Regions from separate parts of the Peribacillus sp. FSL K6-5616 genome, predicted to be linked through region 4. Evidence: riboswitches for the same ligand, from Rfam matches in the RefSeq annotation. Region 4 holds a riboswitch; each other region holds the start of a gene.
The links. Region 4 has a riboswitch for S-adenosylmethionine ahead of MHB45_RS12335 (bifunctional homocysteine S-methyltransferase/methylenetetrahydrofolate reductase). Riboswitches for the same ligand answer to the same signal wherever they lie in the genome.
Positions count from the first base shown of each region.

Region 1: another riboswitch for S-adenosylmethionine. It lies ahead of MHB45_RS03285 (methionine ABC transporter ATP-binding protein); the one in region 4 lies ahead of MHB45_RS12335 (bifunctional homocysteine S-methyltransferase/methylenetetrahydrofolate reductase).
Region 2: another riboswitch for S-adenosylmethionine. It lies ahead of MHB45_RS03240 (methionine biosynthesis PLP-dependent protein); the one in region 4 lies ahead of MHB45_RS12335 (bifunctional homocysteine S-methyltransferase/methylenetetrahydrofolate reductase).
Region 3: another riboswitch for S-adenosylmethionine. It lies ahead of mmuP (S-methylmethionine permease); the one in region 4 lies ahead of MHB45_RS12335 (bifunctional homocysteine S-methyltransferase/methylenetetrahydrofolate reductase).

Region 1 covers NZ_JBBOYT010000001.1:686,909-692,800, reverse strand. The annotation lists gene MHB45_RS03305 (YheC/YheD family endospore coat-associated protein) at 1-315, shown strand, start outside; gene MHB45_RS03300 (YheE family protein) at 379-582, shown strand; gene MHB45_RS03295 (hypothetical protein) at 668-856, shown strand; gene MHB45_RS03290 (MBL fold metallo-hydrolase) at 921-1,745, opposite strand; SAM riboswitch class I at 2,008-2,112, shown strand; gene MHB45_RS03285 (methionine ABC transporter ATP-binding protein) at 2,182-3,198, shown strand; gene MHB45_RS03280 (methionine ABC transporter permease) at 3,185-3,853, shown strand; gene MHB45_RS03275 (MetQ/NlpA family ABC transporter substrate-binding protein) at 3,910-4,731, shown strand; gene MHB45_RS03270 (iron-containing alcohol dehydrogenase family protein) at 4,794-5,892, shown strand, end outside.
Region 2 covers NZ_JBBOYT010000001.1:679,351-685,242, forward strand. The annotation lists gene metC (cystathionine beta-lyase) at 1-643, opposite strand, end outside; gene MHB45_RS03240 (methionine biosynthesis PLP-dependent protein) at 640-1,752, opposite strand; SAM riboswitch class I at 1,839-1,952, opposite strand; gene fumC (class II fumarate hydratase) at 2,279-3,661, shown strand; gene MHB45_RS03250 (hypothetical protein) at 3,771-4,013, shown strand; gene MHB45_RS03255 (ABC transporter ATP-binding protein) at 4,067-5,212, opposite strand; gene MHB45_RS03260 (PucR family transcriptional regulator) at 5,326-5,892, opposite strand, start outside.
Region 3 covers NZ_JBBOYT010000001.1:2,405,357-2,411,248, reverse strand. The annotation lists gene MHB45_RS11500 (ring-cleaving dioxygenase) at 1-50, shown strand, start outside; gene MHB45_RS11495 (alpha/beta hydrolase) at 50-658, shown strand; gene MHB45_RS11490 (flavin reductase family protein) at 677-1,285, shown strand; SAM riboswitch class I at 1,470-1,572, shown strand; gene mmuP (S-methylmethionine permease) at 1,656-3,050, shown strand; gene mmuM (homocysteine S-methyltransferase) at 3,040-4,002, shown strand; gene MHB45_RS11475 (hypothetical protein) at 4,300-4,467, shown strand; gene MHB45_RS11470 (helix-turn-helix domain-containing protein) at 4,935-5,309, opposite strand; gene MHB45_RS11465 (asparaginase) at 5,537-5,892, shown strand, end outside.
Region 4 covers NZ_JBBOYT010000001.1:2,588,420-2,594,311, reverse strand. The annotation lists gene ku (non-homologous end joining protein Ku) at 1-630, shown strand, start outside; gene MHB45_RS12340 (MOSC domain-containing protein) at 1,124-1,774, shown strand; SAM riboswitch class I at 1,886-1,984, shown strand; gene MHB45_RS12335 (bifunctional homocysteine S-methyltransferase/methylenetetrahydrofolate reductase) at 2,088-3,935, shown strand; gene metH (methionine synthase) at 3,928-5,892, shown strand, end outside.

The sequences.
Region 1 (5,892 bases), 1.9 Mb from region 4:
TCGCAAACTCAGGAAATCACCACCCACACTCCCCGAGGCGGAAAGCTTTTTCCTTATCAGGACATTAAATCAAAAAACCTGGATCTAAAATTAGCGAATATCGCCCAAAAATGCGGAGAGATACTTTCAAAAAAGATCGGGTTTCTCGGAGAGTTTTCCATTGATATAGGGGAAGACGAATCAGGCTCGCTTTTCATATACGAAGTGAACTCAAAGCCGATGCAATTCGATGAAGAAGAAATTGAAACAAACAGGCTTTTGCATTTAAAAAATCTTTTCATTGAATTAACTTTTTCCAACCTGAAAAGAAAATAACACCTCCAGCTGCCGTTTTCCATTATAATCGAATGAGAAACAGTATATATGGAGGTAATACATATGATCACTCATTTTCAATGGGAACCATTGCATAAGAATCTGCCAGGATGGAAAATTTCCTTTTATTTCAACAAGCAGGCAATCAAAGCCTTGTATCATAAAGATGGATCCATCGAGTGGACAGCCAATCCGCCTTCCGAAACAGATGAAACTAAACTCAAAAGCATGATACATGATTTAATGATCTTCCATGTATATGAATGAAACCCCTTTACATTCATGAAATCGCTTAACAGAATAAAAAAAACTCCTTTGCCTAAACTAAAGAAAAGGCTAGGAGGGATTTCTTTTGGATAAAGAAAAAATGACATTTTTGAAGGATACCGAATATGATGGCAAGGACTCCGTTTACCTGGATATCGACCGTATCATCAATGAAGGAATGGCGGGCGGAAATGTGTATGAAGTCGTTAACCTTCAGAACATCGAAGAAGCACATGATTTTTATGATGAAACAGATCCCAATGTCAATAAATGAATAATGTGGGCTCTCTTATGGAGAGCTCTCTTTTATATCAGTCAGGCCGTTAAACGGATAGCATTCAACTAGTCCCATTCTCCCTCGCACTTAAAATATTTTCGTTTAATATCGATGTAATGATATGCTCTGAATCCCATTCATGCCCAGATATCTCGATAAGGGGATAGCGATTCGGTAAAACGACCTGCTGGATTTCATGAACGGTCAGCCCTTGAGAATGCAAGCGTAAAATTTCCCCTTGGAGGTTTTCCAGATAATCCAGTTTTTTTCGAAACATCTCCTTCCCATCAGGAACATGCCCAGCATGACAGCAAAACACTTCCCCGAAGTCATATTGAAGCAATCTTTTTATGGAATCGATGATCACCGGGACAGACTCTTCCCGTAAGACAAGCTTTGTTTTTGGGGTTACGAAAAGGTCTCCTGAAAAAAGCACGCCATTTTTGTGATTCAAATACACCATATGGTCCTTTGCATGACCTGGGGTAAAAATCGGCTCCCACGTTTGGGTACGGGAATGAATGGCCTTCCCTAGCGGCTCAGCTTTAAAGGCGTCTCTCTTTCCCCAGAAAATTTTGCGATATTCAGGATATTCAGCATCCTTTGCACAAACCTCAACCGACATCGGGTGAATGAAAAGAGGGACCTTTTTATGTTCCTTTATCCAGGCAGCGCCCCCCGTATGGTCTTCATGATAGTGAGTCAGGGCCACTGAGTCGAAGTCTGCGGATTCATAGAATGGAATAAGCTCTTCCAATAAAATCTGTGCGCCAGTATCTATCAATAGGCCATCCGTTAAAAAGACATACACACTCATCCCTCCCTTGTTCCCGCCAGGAGTCCCATGCACGCAAACCACATCATTTATCGTCTTGATCTCTATCATTCGGTTTCCTCCCCATCATTGTACAAAAATAGTTTTACCTTCCTTTTTTTAACTTTACTATAATAAATGTAGTACCACTTTACCTTTTTGACAAGGAAATATTGGAATAAATAGCCTCGAAGAAAATGCTTTTTCCATGAATCGTTTTAACGGACCGTACCAGATTTAATGACAAAAAAATAAAAGAAACGATTGACATTGCCGGATTTTACAAATAATATAGATTATATTATAAAACTTGAAATATTCTAAAATAATAATTTACTTATCAAGAGTGACGGAGGGATCAGGCCCTGTGATGTCCGGCAACCGCCCTTAGGGAACGGTGCCAATTCCTGCAGAATGATTGCATTCTGAAAGATAAGCCGAGATATGATTTCGCTGCCTCTTTCTGAATGATAGAGGCAGCTTTTTTAATTTTTAAGGGGGAAAGCTCATGATTGAAATCCGTTCAATCCGAAAGGAATACGTCTCGAAGAAAAACCGAGTTATCGGAGTGGATAACGTATCTTTGACCATTCAAACTGGTGAAATATATGGCATTGTCGGCTACAGCGGAGCTGGAAAAAGCTCATTACTCCGCTGCTTGAATTTGCTTGAACGTCCGACAGGTGGAAATATCATTATCGACGGCATTGATTTAACCTCTTTATCTAGCAAAGAGCTTCGTAAACAACGCCAAAAAATCGGAATGATATTCCAGCACTTTTCCCTGGTCAGTTCAAAAACCGTTTATGAAAATGTCGCTTTCGCCTTAAGGGCAGCGCATCGATCGAAGGACGCGACTAAGTTACGTGTATTGGAATTGTTGGAAATCGTAGGGCTCAGCGATAAGAAAGATGTCTATCCTGCACAGCTTAGCGGTGGACAGAAGCAACGGGTCGGCATAGCTCGCGCGTTAGCAAATGAACCCACTGTACTATTATGTGATGAAGCGACTTCAGCCCTTGATCCAACAACTACAAAAGCGATTTTACAGTTATTGAAAAAGATAAGCAGTGAGCTTGGTATCACCATCGTGTTGATTACACATGAAATGGAAGTGGTCAAAGAACTATGCCACCGAGTCGCCGTGATGCAGGATGGCCGGGTAATTGAAGAAGGACCCGTTTATGAAATATTTTCACAGCCCAAACAGGAATTAACGAAGCAATTCATTAGCAGTGTACTGGATTTCGAACTCCCTTCGCACTTGATTGATGAAAGTGAAGGGACGATTATTAAGATCCAATTCGAAGGGCAAACCGCCGGTGAGTCGATTCTTTCGGATACTCTCCAATCCCATGCAGTAAAGGGGAATATTTTACACGGTAAAATTGAGTATATCCAAGATGTTCCTTTAGGCATTTTAATCATCGAGTTAATTGGCGATGCCGTCCAAATTCATTCGGCATTGGAATATATAAAAAATCGTTCCAGTTCTGTGGAGGTGTTAAAACATGTCACTGCTTAATCCCATCGTCAATATTTTACCTGATCTTAATAAAGCCTTTCTTGAAACGATTTATATGGTCGGCGTTTCTCTTGCAGTAGCCCTGCTGATCGGTTTACCGCTTGGAGTATTGCTATTTACAACAACCAGGAATTTATTTTTTGAAAATGGCATCGTGAATCGATCTCTCGGTTTCGCAGTCAATATTGTTCGTTCAATCCCGTTCATCATTCTCTTGGTCGCCCTCCTTCCTTTAACGGACCTACTTACGGGATCGACGATAGGGCCAAGAGCAGCTTCTGTTTCCCTGTCCGTATCCGCAATCCCTTTTTTTGCAAGGATTGTTGAAACGGCATTACGTGAAATAGACAGAGGAGTGATTGAAGCAGCAATTGCCGTAGGTGCCACTCCATGGATGATCATTAAGGATGTACTTCTTCCAGAGGCAAAACCGGGAATCATTCAAGGACTGACATTAACGACCATTTCGCTAATCGGTTACTCAGCAATGGCTGGGACAATCGGCGGTGGCGGAATTGGCGACCTGGCAATCCGGTACGGATATTACCGATATGACAACACAGTCATGATCACGACGATCGTCGTTCTTATCTGCCTTGTGCAACTCATTCAAATGGTTGGTGACAAAGTTTCATACATAGTTAACAAGCAATAGGATCAATCATTTTTTTAAATGACTCAATACATTTCATTACTCAGGAGGAATTTCAAATGAAGAAAATAGCTTCGTTATTATCAGTCTGTGCACTTGCACTCGGCTTGGCAGCATGCGGGAGCGATGATGCATCCCCAAATACTGAAGACAAAAAAGAATTGAAGATCGGGGCGACTACCGGGCCGTACGCCGATATGGTTAAGGAGGCCATCAAACCAGGTCTGGAAGATCTCGGATACAAAATAGAAATCGTCGAATTCACCGACTATATCCAGCCGAATAAGTCGCTTGGCAACAACTCGATCGACGCCAACCTTTTCCAGCATAAAGTGTACATGGATAACTTCGCTAAAGAAAATGATTTAAAGCTTTCCGACCTTATCATAGTTCCAACAGCGCCAATGGGCATATATTCTAATAAGTATAATTCATTGAAAGAAGTGGAAGACGGTACATCCCTTGCAGTGCCCAATGATCCGGTTAACCTGGCACGTGCACTTAAAGTGCTGGTGGATGAAGGGTTGATTGAAGTCGATCCAAATGTCGACCCTTTAAAAGTATCTGAAAAGGATGTAACGAAAAATCCAAAAAACATCCAGCTAAAACCATTGGAATCCGCTCAGTTACCCCGCGCAACAGACAGCGTTGACCTATCGGCGGTCCCTGGCAACTTTGCTCTTGCAGCGAAAATGGACCTCAAGGATGCCCTAGTTTTGGAAAAAATGCCGGATATGTATCGAAACGTTGTTGCAGTGAATACAAAAGATGTAGACGCTCAATTTGCCAAGGATATTAAATCAGTAGTGGAATCCGACCAGTTTGAAAAAGTGATCGATGACAAATTTGCCGGATTCGGAAAACCAGACTGGATGGATTGATCAAATAATCAAGGCCTGCTTCCCCTTTACCGGGAACAGGCCTTTCATTAAGGAGAGCAAATATGAATACCTTACTGGAGGTCCGCAGCGGCCCCGCTTATTACGCCTGTAAAGCAAATGTCCTTGAAAACCTGGAAGTGAAACTGAGGAAAGGGAACATTCGTAAAGTGCTCGTTATTCATGGACGAAAATCTTGGGAAGTTACTGAACCCTTTTTTCCTTCCTTAGAACATATTGAGACGATCTTTTTAACATACGGCGGGGAATGCAGTGACCCGGAAATTGAACGCGTCAAGAAGGCTGCTCTTGAACATGGTGCAGATGCATTAATTGGCATTGGCGGCGGTAAGTTGCTCGACCTCGCCAAATCGGCCGGAAACTCGCTTCAAAAGGAAATCATCCTCATTCCAACCTTGGCTTCCACCTGCGCTGCCTGGACACCGTTGAGTGTCATTTATGATGATAATGGTTCATATGTCCGTTATGATATTCATGAAAAAAGCACTTGGATGTTATTGATCGAACCAGGAATTCTTCTTAATTCGCCGATTAACTATTTACGTGCTGGAATCGGCGATACATTGGCGAAATGGTACGAGGGCAATGCACTGGCCGAAAAGCTTGCCACCAAGTCCGTTTGTATTGAATTGGCCCATCTGGCCGCAAGGCAATGCCAGGAAGTTTTATTGACATATGGCGAGGAAGCCTTAGCTGATTTGGAAAAAGGGAAATGGACAGATGCGCTGCAGCGTGTAATTGAAACGAACATCATCACCAGTGGTCTTGTTGGCGGGTTTGGCGGCCAGTACTTGCGCGTTGCCGGTGCCCACTCCATTCATAATGGCATGACTTCCATCACGCAAGCGCATCATTTACTTCACGGGGAAAAAGTTGCATATGGCATTTTAGTCCAGCTTGTGCTAGAAGGGAAATTCTCGGAAATCAAACAATTGCTGCCCATCTACCAGGTGCTTAAATTGCCGATGACATGGCTTGATATTGGCCTGACTGTTGAACATAAGGCCGAACTTCAACAAATTGCAGCCCACTCTGTCAAAGAAGGTGAAGACATCCATCTTCTCTTCCCTGATATCAACAAGGAAAAAGTGGCAGCCGCCATGGAAAACCTTGAAATCCTCACAAACCATGCAAACCAATCCA
Region 2 (5,892 bases), 1.9 Mb from region 4:
CGACCGCAAGCCCAGCTACCACATCACTATGTCCGGATAAAAACTTCGTCGCGCTATGAAGGACAACATCAGCGCCCAGATTCAGCGGTTTTTGCAATGCGGGCGTCAAGAATGTATTATCAACAAAACTTAAGGCACCGGCTTTTTTTGCGATATCACATACAGCTTGAATATCGGTCACTTTAAGTAACGGATTTGAAGGCGTTTCAATGTATATGGCCCTGGTATTTGGCTGAACCGCCGCTTTGACACTTTCAAGGTCCGTCATGTCAACGAAGGTATGCTCAATATTGAAACGGTTCAATACGCTTGTGACCATCCTGAACGTTCCGCCATACACATCTTCAGAAATGACGATATGGTCTCCGGCAGACAATAGGAGGAAGGCTGTTGAAATGGCAGCCATACCTGATGAAAAGGCAAAGCCGTGAGTGCCTTCCTCTAGATCGGCAATGATATCTTCAAGTGCCTCGCGAGTTGGGTTCCCGCTTCTGCTGTAGTCATATTTGCCGAATTGATCGATATCGGATTGATGGAAAGTCGATGCATGCTGAATGGGGACGCTCACACCGCCCGTTACTGGATCGAATTTATATTTATTATGAAGTAATTTCGTTTCAAAGCTAAAATCATGATCTGTCATCGTAGTGCCTCCCTTTTTACATGTGCGAATGCTTGCTGCAAGTCACCAATCAAATCGTCGCTATCCTCGATGCCAACGGAGAAGCGGAGCAATCGATTACAAACCCCGTTTGCCGTTCTGACTTCAAGCGGTATATCGGCATGTGTTTGTGTGGCAGGATAGGTGATGAAGCTTTCGACCCCTCCAAGGCTTTCTGCAAAGGAAATTAATGAGAGCGATTGTAAAAATGGGTTGACCGCCGCTTCATCAATGATGCGGAAAGAAATCATGCCGCCTCGGCCTGGATACAATACGTCCGTAACACAATCATGCTCCGATAAGTAATCTACAAGTATCTTGGCATTCTTTTCATGACGCTCCATCCGCAATGCCAGGGTTTTCATTCCGCGCATCAACAGCCAAGAATCAAATGGGCTCAAGACAGCTCCAGTGCCATTATGATGGAAGGCAAGTGCATCACATAATTCAGCGCCGCTAGCAACGATCAGTCCGGCGAGCACATCATTATGACCACCGAGATACTTGGTTGCACTGTGGATCACAATATCCGCTCCAAGCAAGATGGGTTGTTGAATAAGAGGCGTGTAAAAAGTGTTATCAACGATTAGCAATAAATTATATCGTTTAGCCAATGCGGCAACGGCGCTAATATCCGTTTGCTGCATAAGAGGGTTAGTGGGAGTTTCGATGAAGATGGCTTTCGTGTGAGGAGTGATGGCTTTTTCGATATCCTCCAAACAACAAGTGTTTACATAGTCACACTGCAATCCCCATTTTTTAAAACCTTGTTCTAACAGCCGATATGTACCGCCATAAAGATCTTCACTGACAATCCACGCATCCCCGGATTTAAAAAGGGCGAGTATAGTGGAGATGGCGGCCATTCCTGAACTGCAGGCATAGCCTTGGTCTCCTTTTTCCAGATCGGCGATGGATCGCTCCAATAGCTGGCGGGTAGGGTTACCTGTCCTTGTGTAGTCGAATCCCGTCGATTGACCGATTCCTTCGTGGCGAAAAGCTGTTGAAAAGTATACCGGCGGATTGACTGTTCCTGTCGCCGTTTCACTGCGATTTCCTAATTGAGCAAGATATGTTTCAGGTTTATACATGGTTTTCACTGCTCCTTTGAGTTAAATAAAATAAAAAAAAGTCTTCTTTAAGAAGAAGACTTTGATTAAATAGTGACGAGTCATTCTTCTTATCTTCCAAGTTCATAAACTTGTGGAATTAGCACCTTTTCATTGGTTTGAAACAAATGAAGGTTGCTGAGGTGTCATCGGGCCATTCCCTCTACCTCTCTCGATAAGAGTTTAGATTATTCAATTTCTTTTGAATTTACTATATATACAAAATACTGTCAAGGACATTTTGGGAGTGATGATGTGTTGGTGTTCATGGCCAGGTCAATTGAAGCCTAGCGGTGCCTACACTTTATGTGTCAAAAAAGAATATCCAAATTTTCATCTAAATATGAATGGCCTAGGATTTTTCAGAAATATGGAAAGGGTCAGCGGGATATTTTTGCTTTAAAATAATAAAGTTTGTACAATGTATGGAGAGAAAGAATAATCCGACATTATTCATTTCATATGCAAAAATTCTTCAATGAATAGTGCAAACTTAGGAGGAGAACACATGGAATACAGAATCGAACGAGATACGATGGGTGAAGTGAAAGTTCCTGCCGATAAATATTGGGGAGCACAAACTGAGAGAAGCCGTAACAATTTCAAAATCGGTAACGAAAAAATGCCGATTGAATTGGTTCGTGCATTTGCATATGTTAAACAAGCTGCTGCAAAGGTGAACTATGATCTTGGTGATCTTTCCGAAGTTAAAAAGAACGCCATCGTCAAGATTTGCGGCGAAATCCTTGAAGGTACGCTTGATGAACATTTCCCGCTTGTAGTTTGGCAAACGGGAAGCGGTACGCAAAGTAATATGAATGTGAATGAAGTGGTCGCTAACAAAGGGAATGAATGGTTAAAAGAAAATGGTGAATCGGAAATCCTTCACCCGAATGATGATGTTAACAAGGCACAAAGCTCAAATGATACTTTCCCGACTGCCATGCATATTGCAGCCTTTATGGAAGTGGCTGAAAAATTGGTTCCTGCCATCAAAGCACTTCGTGATACATTCGATACAAAAGAAAAAGAATTTTGGGATGTCGTGAAAATCGGCCGGACACATCTTCAAGATGCTACACCCTTAACATTAGGACAAGAAATTTCCGGTTGGAAAGCGATGCTCGATAAAGATTTGGCGATGATTGAGGAAAGCAGCCAAAAACTATTGAACCTTGCTCTAGGCGGAACGGCTGTAGGAACCGGAATCAATACAAAGAAAGAATTCCCGGGACTTTCTGCCAAACAAATTGCAGCGGATACAGGATATCCTTTTGTCACATCTGATAATAAGTTCCATGCATTGACTAGCCATAACGAAATCGTCTACGCACACGGTGCTTTGAAAGCATTGGCGGCGGATTTAATGAAAATTGCGAACGATGTCAGATGGCTTGCAAGTGGACCGAGAAGCGGAATCGGAGAAATTGCCATTCCGGAAAACGAGCCGGGCAGCTCCATCATGCCAGGTAAAGTCAATCCGACCCAAAGTGAAGCGCTTACCATGATTGCGACACAAATCGTGGGTAACGATGCTACAATTGGCTTTGCAGCAAGCCAAGGTAACTTTGAATTGAATGTGTTCAAACCAGTCATCATCTATAACTTCCTGCAAACGGTCAAATTATTGACGGAAGGCATTCATTCCTTCAACGATAATTGTGCGGTTGGCATCACTGCAAATGAAGATAAGATCAAAGAAAATGTAGAGCGTTCCCTTATGCTGGTAACAGCATTGAACCCGCATATCGGTTATGAAAAAGCAGCCAAGATCGCCAAAACTGCCTTCAAGGACAACTCGACGTTAAAAGAAGCGGCGTTGAAACTGGAGTTCCTGACGGAAGATGAATTCAAAGCATGGGTCGATCCTGCTAACATGGTTAATAAATAATTGGATGGAAGTACCCTCCCTCTACCATTAGGGAGGGTGTTTCCATGTGTTAAAATACTGGAATCGACAAATACTGAAATCATAAGTATCTGGAACAGGAGGAAAAACAATGTCTATATGCCCGCTTTGCAACGGTCTAAGAAAAATTCATGTAGATTGCCCGGAATGCGGCAGTGAACTTGAGGATAAAGGGAAATTCATGGATTATGCTGATGATTACAGTGCTTATATGGATATCGACATCCTTAAAGAAAACGACGGATACCCTCAATCCCTTCAAAAAGGGCAATGCCCCCATCTCATGAAATGCCCTGAATGCGGACATGATGAAGTGGTATTGGTCCAGGAATGAATCGCCCTTTATTTTAACGTAAAAAGACCCATAATGAATGGGTCTTTTCATGTTTAATTGGCAGATAACTTCATGCTTTCCTGCATCTGTTCATCTTCTTCAACTAAAATGCGATGTTCGGTCCCTTTATCAAAAAAGTGCGCTTTATTCATGTCGAGGGCAAGTTCGATCTTTTCGCCTGCCTGGATAATGTTATTGGCATCGACCCTTGCAACGAAGTCCTGCCCCTCTAAAGTGGAGTAGAGCATGATCTCCGCGCCCATGAGTTCGGCTACATCAATTTGGGTCGTGAATGTAGTGTTAGGGGACTCCGTGAAATAAGCTCCTTCATTATGGAAATCTTCCGGACGGATGCCAAGGATTACTTCTTTTCCGACATATCCTTGATCACGTAGCATTTTCATCTTAAATTCAGGTATTTCAAGCGTTTGTTCGCCTATTTTGATTGTGCCTTCTTTTAAAGTTCCGGTAAAGAAGTTCATGGCAGGCGATCCGATAAAGCCGCCGACGAACACGTTTATTGGTTTCTCATAAACATCCTTTGGAGCACCGACCTGTTGGATGATACCATCTTTCATTACAACAAGACGTGTCGCCATGGTCATTGCCTCTGTTTGGTCATGTGTGACATATATCGTTGTGGTGTCGAGCCGTTTATGCAGTTTAGCTATTTCCGCACGCATTTGAACCCGCAGCTTTGCGTCGAGATTGGATAATGGCTCATCCATCAAGAAAACTTTTGCGTCCCTTACAATTGCGCGGCCAAGTGCAACACGCTGGCGCTGACCACCTGAAAGCGCTTTAGGTTTCCTGTTTAGCAGCTCTTCAAGTCCGAGAATCCTTGCCGCTTCATTTACTCTTTGCTTGATTTCATCTTTTGGCGTTTTCCTGAGCTTTAATCCGAATGCCATATTGTCAAATACAGACATATGAGGATATAAGGCATAGTTCTGGAAAACCATCGCAATATCGCGATCTTTAGGGGGGACATCATTGACTCGCTTGCCGTCTATGTATAAATCCCCTTGGGAAATGTCTTCCAGTCCGGCAATCATCCTTAATGTCGTTGATTTACCGCAACCTGAAGGTCCCACAAAAACGATGAATTCCTTATCGGCAACACGAAGGTTGAAGTCTTTAACGGCCGTCACCTTTTTATCATAAATCTTGAATATATGATCTAACACTAACTCTGCCATGAAAAATCCCCCTTTTAAACTCTTAGATTACTTGTACCAATTAGCTATAGTCTAAGCTATAGGTTTTGAAAAAAGTATGGGCATATTGCACAAAAAAGTGCTTACATTGGAAATTAATCATTCAGTAAAAGTATCAAGTATGCAGTAAGGGCATGACGGAAGTTTCTAATATCGAGACCAGTTTTTTCAGAGAATTTATCGATTCGGTATTGTAAGCTGTTCCGATGTATATAAAGCTGTTTGGCGGCAAATGTGGCATTGGAGTTACATTCGATATACGTTTTAACCGTTTTGATAAGCTCAGTATCCTGCTTGGTCTTGCCAAGAATTTCATTGATAAACCAATTTGCATTCTTAAAGGATGGATCATTTATTAATGAGTATGGGATGATGTCTGCCAAATCAGTCACTTTTATATCCGGCAGATGCACCTGTGCCATTTCAAAACACTTTTTCTCCTGAGTCCAGTGATGGCGAAGGTCTTGATCTACAGGGTGAAAGCGCCCGGTGAACATACGGGTCTTTACATAAAAGTCACTTTCAAGTGTGGAAGTAATGGCGATCAGTTCTTTATTTGATAATGGTTCATCCTTGTCCGGTTCAATTAAGACGCCTGCCGTTTCATTTTCCCAAATAATAGCTGCGTCAGATGGAACGAAAGCGAGGAAGGCCCCTTCAAA
Region 3 (5,892 bases), 180 kb from region 4:
AAAAAACGTTACTGCCGGCAGTGCCGAGAGTACTAGAGGAGGATAAATGATGAAACATATTTTTCAAAAAGGAAGTAATCCAGAAGCTCCGTTACTACTGCTTTTACATGGCACTGGAGGAACGGAAACAGATCTCTTGCCATTATCCGAAATGGTTTCACCGGGTTCGTCCGTACTGAGCGTACGGGGAAATGTACTTGAAAATGGAATGCCCCGTTATTTCCGACGGTTAGCTGAAGGGGTTTTTGATGAAGAGGATTTGATTTTCCGAACGAAGGAGCTTTATGACTTCTTGGAATCAGCGTCCGGAAAATATGACTTCGACCGTGACAGAGTGGTGGCATTAGGTTATTCCAATGGTGCAAATATAGCGGCAAGTTTGCTGTTCCATTACGAGGGGGCATTACAAGGAGCGATTCTTCATCATCCAATGGTTCCAAGACGAGGGATCGCTTTGCCGTCCCTTTCAGATATACCTGTATTTATAGCTGCAGGTAAAAACGATCCGATTTGCCCGGCAGAAGAAACTGATGAACTTAATCAACTTTTACAGCAAGCTGGCGCTACAGTTGAAGTTCAGTGGGAAAATTACGGTCATCAGTTGACACGTTCAGAGGTTGATGCAGCAGGTTTATGGTTTCAAAAGAACTTTTTATAAGAATGAGAGGGAATGAAGATGATTTCTGTTAATCCTGAAAATTTGGCTGAACGGGATAATTATAAGTTTTTGACTGGAAGCATTATACCGAGACCTATAGCGCTGGTTACGACACAATCCGACACCGGTACAATCAATATAGCGCCGTTCAGCTTTTTTAACATAGTCAGTTCAAATCCTCCGATGATTTCCATTTCTGTTCAACGGAAAGAAGGAGTTTCAAAGGATACAGCCCGAAATGCAATTCAAACAGGTGAGTTCGTTGTTCATATCACTGACGAAAATAATGTTGCTGATGCAAATCGAACGGCCAAGGAACTCCCATCTGAAGAAAGTGAATTGGGTCTTACTAATTTCACGATGGCTGTTAGTGATAAGGTATCCGTACCAGGATTGGAAGAAGCGAAGGTGCGGTTCGAATGTACATTAGAGCAATCGATTCCATTGGCAGGTTCCAAGAATAAACCTGGTTGTGATTTACTGATAGGGAAAATAGTCTGTTATCATATAGAGCAAGATATTTATCATAATGGCCGTATTGACCCGAATGGGCTAAAACCTGTAGCGAGATTAGCCGGTCATACTTATACAAAACTAGGGGAATTATTTGAAATAGAACGTCCTTAAGGAAAAAGACCAACATGACCCCGGTTAGTTTTATTTGCCATTATAATACGCTTAGCGCTTGTTCCAAAAACAATTTAATATTAATACCCCAGCCATGATCGTTAGCATTTAAAAGGAAGTCTTTACATTCCGAAACAAAACTTGACAATTTTTTCATAGATTGATAAAGTTATAAAAAAATAATTTCTTATCCAGAGAGGTGGAGGGACTGGCCCTATGAAACCTCAGCAACAGGTCTACAAAGACACTGTGCTAATTCCAGGGGGTGAAACCTTGATAGATAAGACCGTACGTGTTTATTTGTCAGTAACGCACTCTTTTTTAGAGTGCGTTTTCGTTTTTTCTGGATGCAAGATTAAGGAGAGTTAGAATGGAGAACAAAAGGAAGTATGATTTTCAAAGGCAAATGCAAGCACGGCATATAATAATGCTATCGCTTGGCGGGGTGATTGGAACTGGTTTATTCTTAAGTTCGGGTTATACGATTCAACAGGCTGGTCCGTTCGGAACCATCCTTTCGTATCTGATTGGTGCATTAGTTGTTTATCTAGTCATGCTATGTCTAGGTGAACTGTCAGTGCATATGCCCGAGACAGGTGCGTTTCATAGTTACGCAGCCAAATACATCGGACCAGGGACAGGGTATACAGTAGCCTGGTTGTATTGGCTAACCTGGACTGTTGCACTAGGTTCGGAATTCACGGCTGCAGGATTGTTGATGCAGCGATGGTTTCCATCAATCAGTGTCTGGATATGGAGTGCTCTATTTGCCATTTTGGTCTTGGCATTAAATGCGTGGACCGTTAAGTTTTTCGCTGAATCCGAATTCTGGTTTGCGTCCATAAAGGTATTTGCTATTGTAATATTCATTATTCTGGGAGCTGCGGCAATGATAGGTTTTATTCCAATGATTAACGCACAATCAGCTCCGTTATTTTCCAATGTTACAAGTGCAGGTTTATTTCCAAATGGTGCTTTTGCCATTCTAATGACGATGCTCGCTGTGAATTTTGCATTTTCTGGAACTGAATTGATCGGAGTTGCAGCTGGAGAAACTGTGAATCCGGAAAAAACGATTCCAAAGGCAATCCGTATGACATTATGGAGATTGATTATCTTTTTTGTAGGTACCATCGTTGTTTTATCCGCATTATTGCCTGTTTCGGATGCAAGCGTATTAGAGAGCCCCTTTGTTGCCGTTCTAGAACGAATTGGAGTGCCATATGCAGCGGATATTATGAACTTTGTTATATTAACTGCCATTTTGTCTGCTGCAAACTCAGGACTATATGCCTCATCCAGGATGCTTTGGTCACTTGCAGATAAGAAAACTATTTCACCAATATTTGCAAAATTGACAAAACGGGGTGTTCCCTTGAATGCTGTCCTTTTCAGTATGCTGGGCGGTGTTTTAGCACTTTTCTCGAGTATTATTGCGCCGGATACTGTATATATAGTGCTTGTATCCATTTCTGGACTAGCCGTGGTTATAGTTTGGATGAGTATTAGCGCGTCACAGTTTCTATTTCGCAGACGATATATAAACGAAGGAAACTCAGTTAATGATTTGGCTTATCATACACCATTATATCCATTCGTACCAATCGTTTCATTTATGCTATGTCTTGCTTCTTGCATAGGAATTGCATTTGATCCTACACAAAGAATTGCATTATATTGTGGCATTCCGTTTATTTTGTTTAGCTATGGAAGTTATTATCTGACACAAACCATAAAGAAAAGAGGAGTAGACAATGAAGAATAAAATTAACCCAATTGAAGTAATTTTACGAGGTCATTCAGTCATGATTTTGGACGGGGCTTTAGCTACAGAGCTTGAAAGTCATGGGTGTGATTTGGACGATCCCCTGTGGTCTGCACGTGTATTACTTGAAAATCCAGAATTGATTTACCAGGTGCACTCTGACTACTTTCGAGCGGGTGCTGACTGTGCGATAACGGCAAGCTATCAAGCAACGGTTGAAGGTTTCGCCCTCCGCGGAATACAAGAAAAAGAGGCATTGGATCTAATCAGGAAAACGGTTTTACTTGCAAGAAAAGCAAGAGATGAATTTTGGAAGGAAGAATATCAAACGATTAGACCTAAGCCATTGGTTGCTGCATCAGTTGGACCTTATGGGGCTTATCTTGCAGATGGTTCAGAGTATGTTGGGAATTATGGTGTTTCAGATGAAACTTTGGCGGCATTTCATCGCTCAAGAATATCAGCTTTGATTGAAGCAGGAGCTGACATCTTAGCATTTGAAACGATTCCTTCCCTGCAAGAAGCAAAAGTACTACATTCATTATTGAAAGAATATCCAGAAGTCTATGCTTGGCTATCCTTTTCTTTGAAAAATGAAAAAGCGATAAGTGACGGCACATTGCTGGAGGAGTGTACCAGATTGTTTGGGGAGAGTGAGCAAATTGCCGCAATTGGCATCAACTGTGCGCCTGTATCAGTTATCACGGAAGCCGTACAGGTGTTGCGTGCAAACACGCATAAACCAATTATCGTCTATCCGAATTCCGGTGAAACCTATAATCCAGAAACTAAAACATGGCATGGTCCAGAATCATGTAATAGGCTCGATGTGAAATCTGAAGATTGGCACCATGCGGGGGCAAATATAATTGGAGGATGTTGCAGAACCGCTCCTCATCATATTGCGGGCATTTCAAGAAAGTGGCGACCTTCCGTGGTAACGTTCTCCTAGCCTTTTTTGTTATCAAAAATGTTTTTATTAAATATGCAAGTAGTCGGGAAACCTATAAACAAAAAGAACAGGAATCTGGCGGTTCCTGTTCTTTTTGAGCTTTTATTCAGATTCGAGTAATTTGAAGGGTTTGAATTATTAATTTCTTGGCACTTCAGAAATAAGTCACGCAAGATCGTCTGGGAATTACAGGTAAACCAACCCTGCTGCAAAAACTGTAAAAAGAGAAATTAAATCATATTTTTTTCGTGCTTGGGAAAACTATACAAACAATGAATGGAAAGGAGAGAATGCGATATGAGTCGTGGTAAAAATTTTAATCACAAAGAAAAAGGACATCCAGGAAATTTACCCAATAATAGAATTAGTGAAGAGAAGGAACACAGCCGCCAGTATGAACAGATTGAAGATATTGTCACACATGAAGCTTTCAAGAATCGGGAAAAAGAAGATGAGATGCCTTAAGATATGGAGATGCAGCATATCTGTTGAGACATTTTATTGAGCAATTTTCCATTTCTTTAAGGATTCCAATAATAGAAGCACATGAAATAAGACATAACTCTCACTTCATGTTGCTTCTTTTTTTTGATTAATTCACCGGGGGAAACCATGATCTTTGCCATGTTTTTTCTATCATTTCAAATAGATAAAGAGGGAAAATTAGAGATAAAACTTAAATCAATCTTCCCTTGATGGAAAATGAATAAGTTTAAAGAGGACAACAGAAACATGAAGATGGATGATTTTTTGAAAAACCGACTTTCTTCTATATAATAATTAATAAAATTTAAATTTCTAAACACAGATATAATTCCATGCAACTTCAAAATGGGAGAACCGACCTATCCTAATTGATGAAAGCCGCGGTATACAGTTATAATGAACATGCCAGGCAGTATAACCAAATGCCAGTTTAAACTCAATGCCTGCTATGTTTCATTTTGTTTATCGCGATTTATTTCCACTTCCCGTTTAGCTCTAATAAAAGCGATAAATTGAATCGTTTCCTCTTCAGAAAGAGAAATTCCATCTACAGCAAGCTCCATATCTGGTAAATCCGTTAATTCCATGACTTGAGGTGACTCATTATCCAGATCCTTAGATGGATAATCTACTCGACCCAGAATGTAATCAGTTGAGGTATCATATAAGCCTGCCAATAAATTAATCGTTTCTAATGAAGGGCGGCGGTGGCCCGATTCATAACCGGCATAGGTACTCTTGGCGATTCCGAGTCTGTCAGCGGTATATTGCAAAGACCATCTTTTGGCCTTTCTTAATGTAGTCAATCTATTTAAAATCATTAATATTACTCTCCTTTTATATAATCCATTATAACATCATATTGTAAAAAGTGTACGCGTAATGAATAACTTTCGCTTGATTTCATTATGAAACATGACTATAATAACATGTGTTGTACGCGTAACATGAACATTTACAGGAAACATCCTTTTCTGAGATGATTAGAATGATAGTGAAACAGGGAGGCTTATTAGGGGGTAGTATATTGGAAAAGTTAAAATCAAAAATGAAGAAGTTGATGTTGCTTACTACAGGTGGTACAATTGCATCGTTAGAAGGAAAAAATGGACTTGTTCCAGAAATGAAAGCTGACGAAATTTTAGGCCACCTACCGGGATTGGATTTACTATGTCAGATTGATAGTAAGCCTTTGATGAATATTGATAGTACAAATATGCAGCCGGAAGATTGGACAGAAATGGCACAATCCATCCATAAGCACTACCATGATTACGATGGCTTTGTGATTACCCATGGAACAGATACAATGGCTTACACTTCTGCTGCGCTCTCATATATGTTACAAGATTTAGGGAAACCAATCGTCATTACTGGTTCTCAGGTCCCGATTGCCTTTAAAAA
Region 4 (5,892 bases):
GTTGTATTGGAAGACAATGAACTAGAACAACTAAAAAAACAAAACGAAGAAAAAGCCGTGGAAATCGTGGATTTCGTTAAAATTGAAGAAATAGATCCCATTTATTTTAACCGGAGTTATTACATGTCCCCAAATGACGGGGGGATAAAAGCTTATTCCCTTTTGAGGCAGGCCCTCAAGGAATCGAATAAGGTTGGTTTGGCAAAAATCATCATTCGCTCCAAAGAACAAATGGCGGTAATCCGAGTCGTTGATAATACCTTGGTTATGGAAACAATTCATTATCCGGATGAAGTCCGCTCCACAGCGGATGTTCCGAATATCCCTGCCAATGATACCATAGTAAAAAAAGAAATCGATACTGCCGTATTATTGATAGATCAATTAACGACTACTTTCGATCCGACAAAATACACCGATGACTATCGAACCGCGTTACTAGAATTGATTGAATCGAAGAAAACGGGACAGACGACGATTACAGCGAAAACAAAAGAACCAGTTTCCAACAATGTAACCGATTTAATGGAGGCATTACAGGCATCCATAGACCGAACAAAACATGATGAACCGGAAAAGAAAAAGACGACCCGAAAGAAAGCGGCACCGAAAAAAAAGAAACAAGCGTAAACAGGAAGCTGAGCGGAAGACGGATGATGTCGCTCGGCTTTCTGCTTGTTTTTGCAAGGAATCAGGCTTCTAATAAGGAAATGAAAGGGACTTGATAAGGAGGGAAGGAAAGTACAAATAGGTGAGTCGATCAAGATGCAAGAAACTGAATGGAATTACAGGGAATTAGTGGATATTAATGAAAGCAAAAAAAATTCGCTCCCTAAAGAGCGACAATGAGGAATTCAATCGTGAAAATCAACATATAGGCGAACGGTTGTAGTTTTCGACTATATATTGTGTTCATATTCTACCATATTTAATTCTGAAATAGCAACTAAATTACTGAAACTAACCTATGAATTTTTCTGGAAATCAATGATATTTCGCCCATTAACTGCTCATATGGCTTTTTCATTTCATATACATATAAAAAGGTACTGAATAAAATGGATTTTTAGTATAATTTATACATATAGGATGATATAAATTTAATATGAATGGAAGATGCAAAATGGAATATGGAAAAATCAAATCACTACATGCGGGGAAGCCGAAACATGAAATTTTTTCGAATATCGATATCTTTTCAGCCATGGATAAACAAGCACAGGATAATTTGACAGTGACTAAAGCTGGCATAATCGGCGATGGTGTCGGTAATGTAAAGTTCCATGGAGGTCCTGATCGGGCTTTGTGCTTTTACCCATTTGAGCATTATTCATTATGGAATGAAAAATTCTCCAAAAAGCTGGATATCCCTGCATTCGGTGAAAATTTAACTATAGCGGGGATGAGGGAAGAAACAACGTATATCGGCGATATTTATCAAATAGGCGATGTGATTGTTCAAATTAACCAAGGGAGGATACCTTGTTCGACCATTTCCTTCTTCAATCAAGAACCTAAGTTTTTGGAACTCGTGCTGAAAACGAGTTTCACTGGTTATTTTGCAAGAGTACTTCAAGAAGGAACGATAAATAAACAAAACGAGATTGTGCTAATAGATCGTCTACAAGAAAAAATTTCTGTCCATTACGCAGCAGAGGTCATCCTTCATAAACGAGATGGGCTGGAAGGTGCTAAGGCTTTACTTACACTAGAATCGTTAGCGGAAGACTGGAAACAAAGGATCTTGAAGAGGGTTCAAGCAGCAAAAAATTGAATGATTTTTGCAAAAGTGAAAAAAATGTCGATCAGGTATTGAAATTGACAGATTATTAATGTAAATTAAATATAATCAAATTTTGAAATCTTATGAAAATTATATAAATGGATCTTATCGAGAGAGGTGGAGGGACTGGCCCGAAGAAACCTCAGCAACCAGCTTAGGCAAAGGTGCTAAATCCAGCAAGCAGAGCTTGATAGATGAGGAGAATGTTTCAAAAACCTTCTTCTTTGAGAAGGTTTTTTTTCCTTTTCTCTCATACTCATAGAATACGACAAAAACAGGATTGTTTTTGAGAGAGGGTGTAATGATGAATTTTCGTAAAGAATTAAAAGAAAGAATGCTGATTGGAGAAGGGGCAATGGGAACCTTGCTTTACTCTAATGGCATTGATCAATGTTATGAGGAATTAAACTGTACGAACCCAGATCAAATAGAGTCCATCCATCGAGCCTATCTGGAAGCTGGTGCAGATATCCTTCAATCGAATACATACGGAGCCAATTTCAATAAATTGAAGCGGTATGGACTTGAAGATGAAGTGAGCAGAATCAATCGCCAGGGAGTCATTCTTGCTAAAAAAGCGGCAAAAGGAAAAGCATACGTCTTCGGTACCATAGGGGCTCAGCGGAGTATCAGGAAATCGGATTTAAGCATGGAAGAGATAAAACGGGGTTTTCGTGAACAGCTATACAGTCTGTTGATGGAAAATCCTGATGGGATTCTCCTGGAAACATTTTATGACCTGGAAGAACTGGAAACCGTCCTGCAAATCGTTAAAAATGAAACGGGACTGCCGATTATCGCAAATGTCTCGATGCATGAACTGGGTAATCTTCAAAGTGGAATCCATTTAAATGAAGCCTTTCAAAAACTCGAGCAATTGGGTGCCGATGTGGTTGGTGTGAATTGCCGCCTCGGACCACATCATATGATTCGGGCCTTGGAAGAAGTGAGTTTGCCAAAGCAAGCATCGATTGCCATTTACCCTAACGCCAGCCTGCCGGATTATGTCGATGGGAGGCTCGTTTATAAAGCTGTGCCGGAATATTTCGGTTCTAGTGCCCTGGAACTTCGTGAGCAAGGCGCCGCGATCATAGGAGGGTGCTGTGGAACGACTCCACTGCATATTCAAGCTGTAAAGCATGCAATTGGAAGTTTGGCTCCCGTGAAAGAGAAATTTACGAAATCCCGTGAAATAGAAGTAATTGAAGTGAACGATAGGGAATTGGAACTTCCCCTTTACGAAAAAGCCAAAACGGAACGGACGATTCTTGTTGAGCTTGATCCACCGAAAAAGCTAGGGATAGAGAGCTTCATGACTGGTGCTGAGGTTTTGAAAAAAGCAGGGGTCGATTCCATTACATTAGCGGACAATTCACTTGCCTCACCAAGGATATCGAATGATGCACTGGCTAATTTACTGAAGAACCAATTGAATATAAATCCGATGGTGCATATAACATGCCGTGATCGAAATTTGATTGGCCTGCAGTCACATTTAATGGGTCTGCAGACGGTAGGGCTGAACGAAATATTGATCATCACCGGAGACCCTTCAAAAATTGGCGACTTCCCGGGTGCCACTTCGGTTTATGATTTATCTTCCTTTGACCTGATAAGCATGGTCAAACAATTTAATGAAGGTCTTTCCTATTCCGGTCAAAGTTTGGGGCAACGGGCAAATTTTAAAATTGCGGCAGCTTTTAATCCCAATGTGAAATATCTGGATAAAGCCGTACAGAGAATGGAAAAGAAGATTGCCTGCGGTGCTCAATCCTTTTTGACACAGCCAATTTATTCCTTGGAGCAAATCGAAGAAGTATATGAAGCGACAAAACATCTAGAAACCCCGATTTTCATCGGTATCATGCCCTTAACAAGCACCCGGAACGCCGAATTCATCCATAATGAGATCCCAGGCATCAAATTGCCTGATAATGTTAGAAGGGCCATGGCTCTAGCGGGGGATGACCCTGTAAAGTCAAGGATTGAAGGGGTGAATATTGCGCGGGAACTGGTGGACTCGGCTAGGGAAAAATTCAAGGGCATATATTTAATCACTCCATTCCTTCGCTATGAAATGACGGCGGAACTTACGAAATATATTAGAAAAGTCGATAGTAAACAGACATCAGAGGTGGCAGTACATGAATAAAAAAACGATTCAAGATCAGTTAAATTCTAAAATTCTCCTACTTGATGGGGCGATGGGAACGATGCTTCAAGCGGAGAATTTGACAGCAGACGATTTTGGCGGAGAACAATTCGAGGGCTGCAATGAATATTTATCACTGACGCAACCGGAAATCATCCAATCCATTCATGAAAAATATTTAGCAGCGGGCGCAGATATCATAGAAACAAATACCTTTGGAGCGACCAGCATCGTCCTTGAGGAATACCAAATAAGTACGATTGCCTACAAGCTAAATAAAATTTCAGCTGAGCTTGCCGTTAAAGCTTGTGAAAAGTATTCCAATGATGAATGGCCAAGATATGTAGCTGGCTCGATGGGCCCCACTACAAAAACGCTTTCCGTAACGGGCGGCACTACTTTTGATGTTTTAACAGATTCTTATGAAGAGCAGGCACTGGGACTCTTGGATGGCGGGGTAGACTTGCTGTTGGTGGAAACCTGTCAGGATATGCTTAATGTCAAGGCTGCCTTTTCTGGAATCAAAGCAGCATTCGCTAAAACGGGAAAAGATGTGCCTGTCATCATATCAGGAACTATCGAACCGATGGGCACGACACTTGCAGGACAGTCCATAGAAGCTTTTTATTTATCGGTTGAACATATGAAGCCCGTAGCTGTCGGCCTTAATTGTGCAACAGGGCCGGAATTCATGATAGACCATATCAGGACACTTGCAGATATATCAAATAGCGCCATCAGCTGTTATCCGAATGCCGGGCTCCCTGATGAAGAAGGCCACTATCATGAATCACCTACTTCCCTGGCAGAGAAAATGAAGCAATTTGCCGAAAAGGGATGGGTCAATATCATTGGCGGATGTTGTGGTACGACACCAGAGCATATTAAAGAACTTACCAGGGTACTCGAAGGCATGAAGCCCCGTACAATTACGGATACTGCCCATGGTCATGCCGTATCAGGGATAGAGCCGCTAATTTATGATGATTCAATGCGTCCTTTATTCGTAGGGGAGAGGACGAATGTTATCGGTTCCCGAAAATTCAAGGAGCTGATACGTGGAAAGCATTACGAGCCAGCTGCCGAGATTGCACGTAACCAGGTAAAGAAAGGCGCCCATGTCATTGATATCTGTCTTGCTGATCCTGATGGGGATGAGCTTGGCGACATGAAGGAATTTGTAGAAGAGGTCGTCAAAAAAGTGAAAGTCCCATTGGTCATAGACACTACGGATGAAGTCGTACTTGAACAAGCATTAAAACATTCACAAGGAAAATCGATCATTAATTCCATAAACCTTGAAGATGGTGAGGAGCGCTTTGAAAAAATAGTACCCTTAGTCCATCAATATGGTGCTGCCGTTGTCGTAGGAACCATTGATGAAATTGGGATGGCCGTTGATGCTGAACGGAAATTGGAAGTGGCTACACGGTCTGTGGATTTGCTCGTCAATAAGTACGGTCTAAACAAAAATGACATCATTTTTGATCCGCTGGTATTTCCTGTAGGCACAGGGGATGAACAATATATTGGATCTGCATTGGAGACGGTGAATGGAATAAAGGCAATTAAAGAAAAGTTTCCGGAATGCTTAACGATACTTGGCATTTCCAACGTTTCATTCGGTCTGCCAGCGAGGGGAAGGGAAATATTAAATGCCGTTTTCCTTTACCATTGTACAAAAGCGGGTCTCGATTATGCTATCGTGAATACAGAAAAACTTGAACGTTTCGCTTTGATACCGGAAGAGGAAGTGAAATTGGCTGAGGCACTCCTGTTTGAGACTTCAACTGAAACTTTAGCGATTTTTACTGAATTTTATCGTGGGAAAAAAGCGGAGAAGAAGGATGATGGTGTGATCCTGCCATTGGACGAACGTCTTGGTAACTATATTATCGAAGGAACGAAAGAAGGATTGATTGATGATTTAAATGAAGCGATAGAGCGCGGTGATACC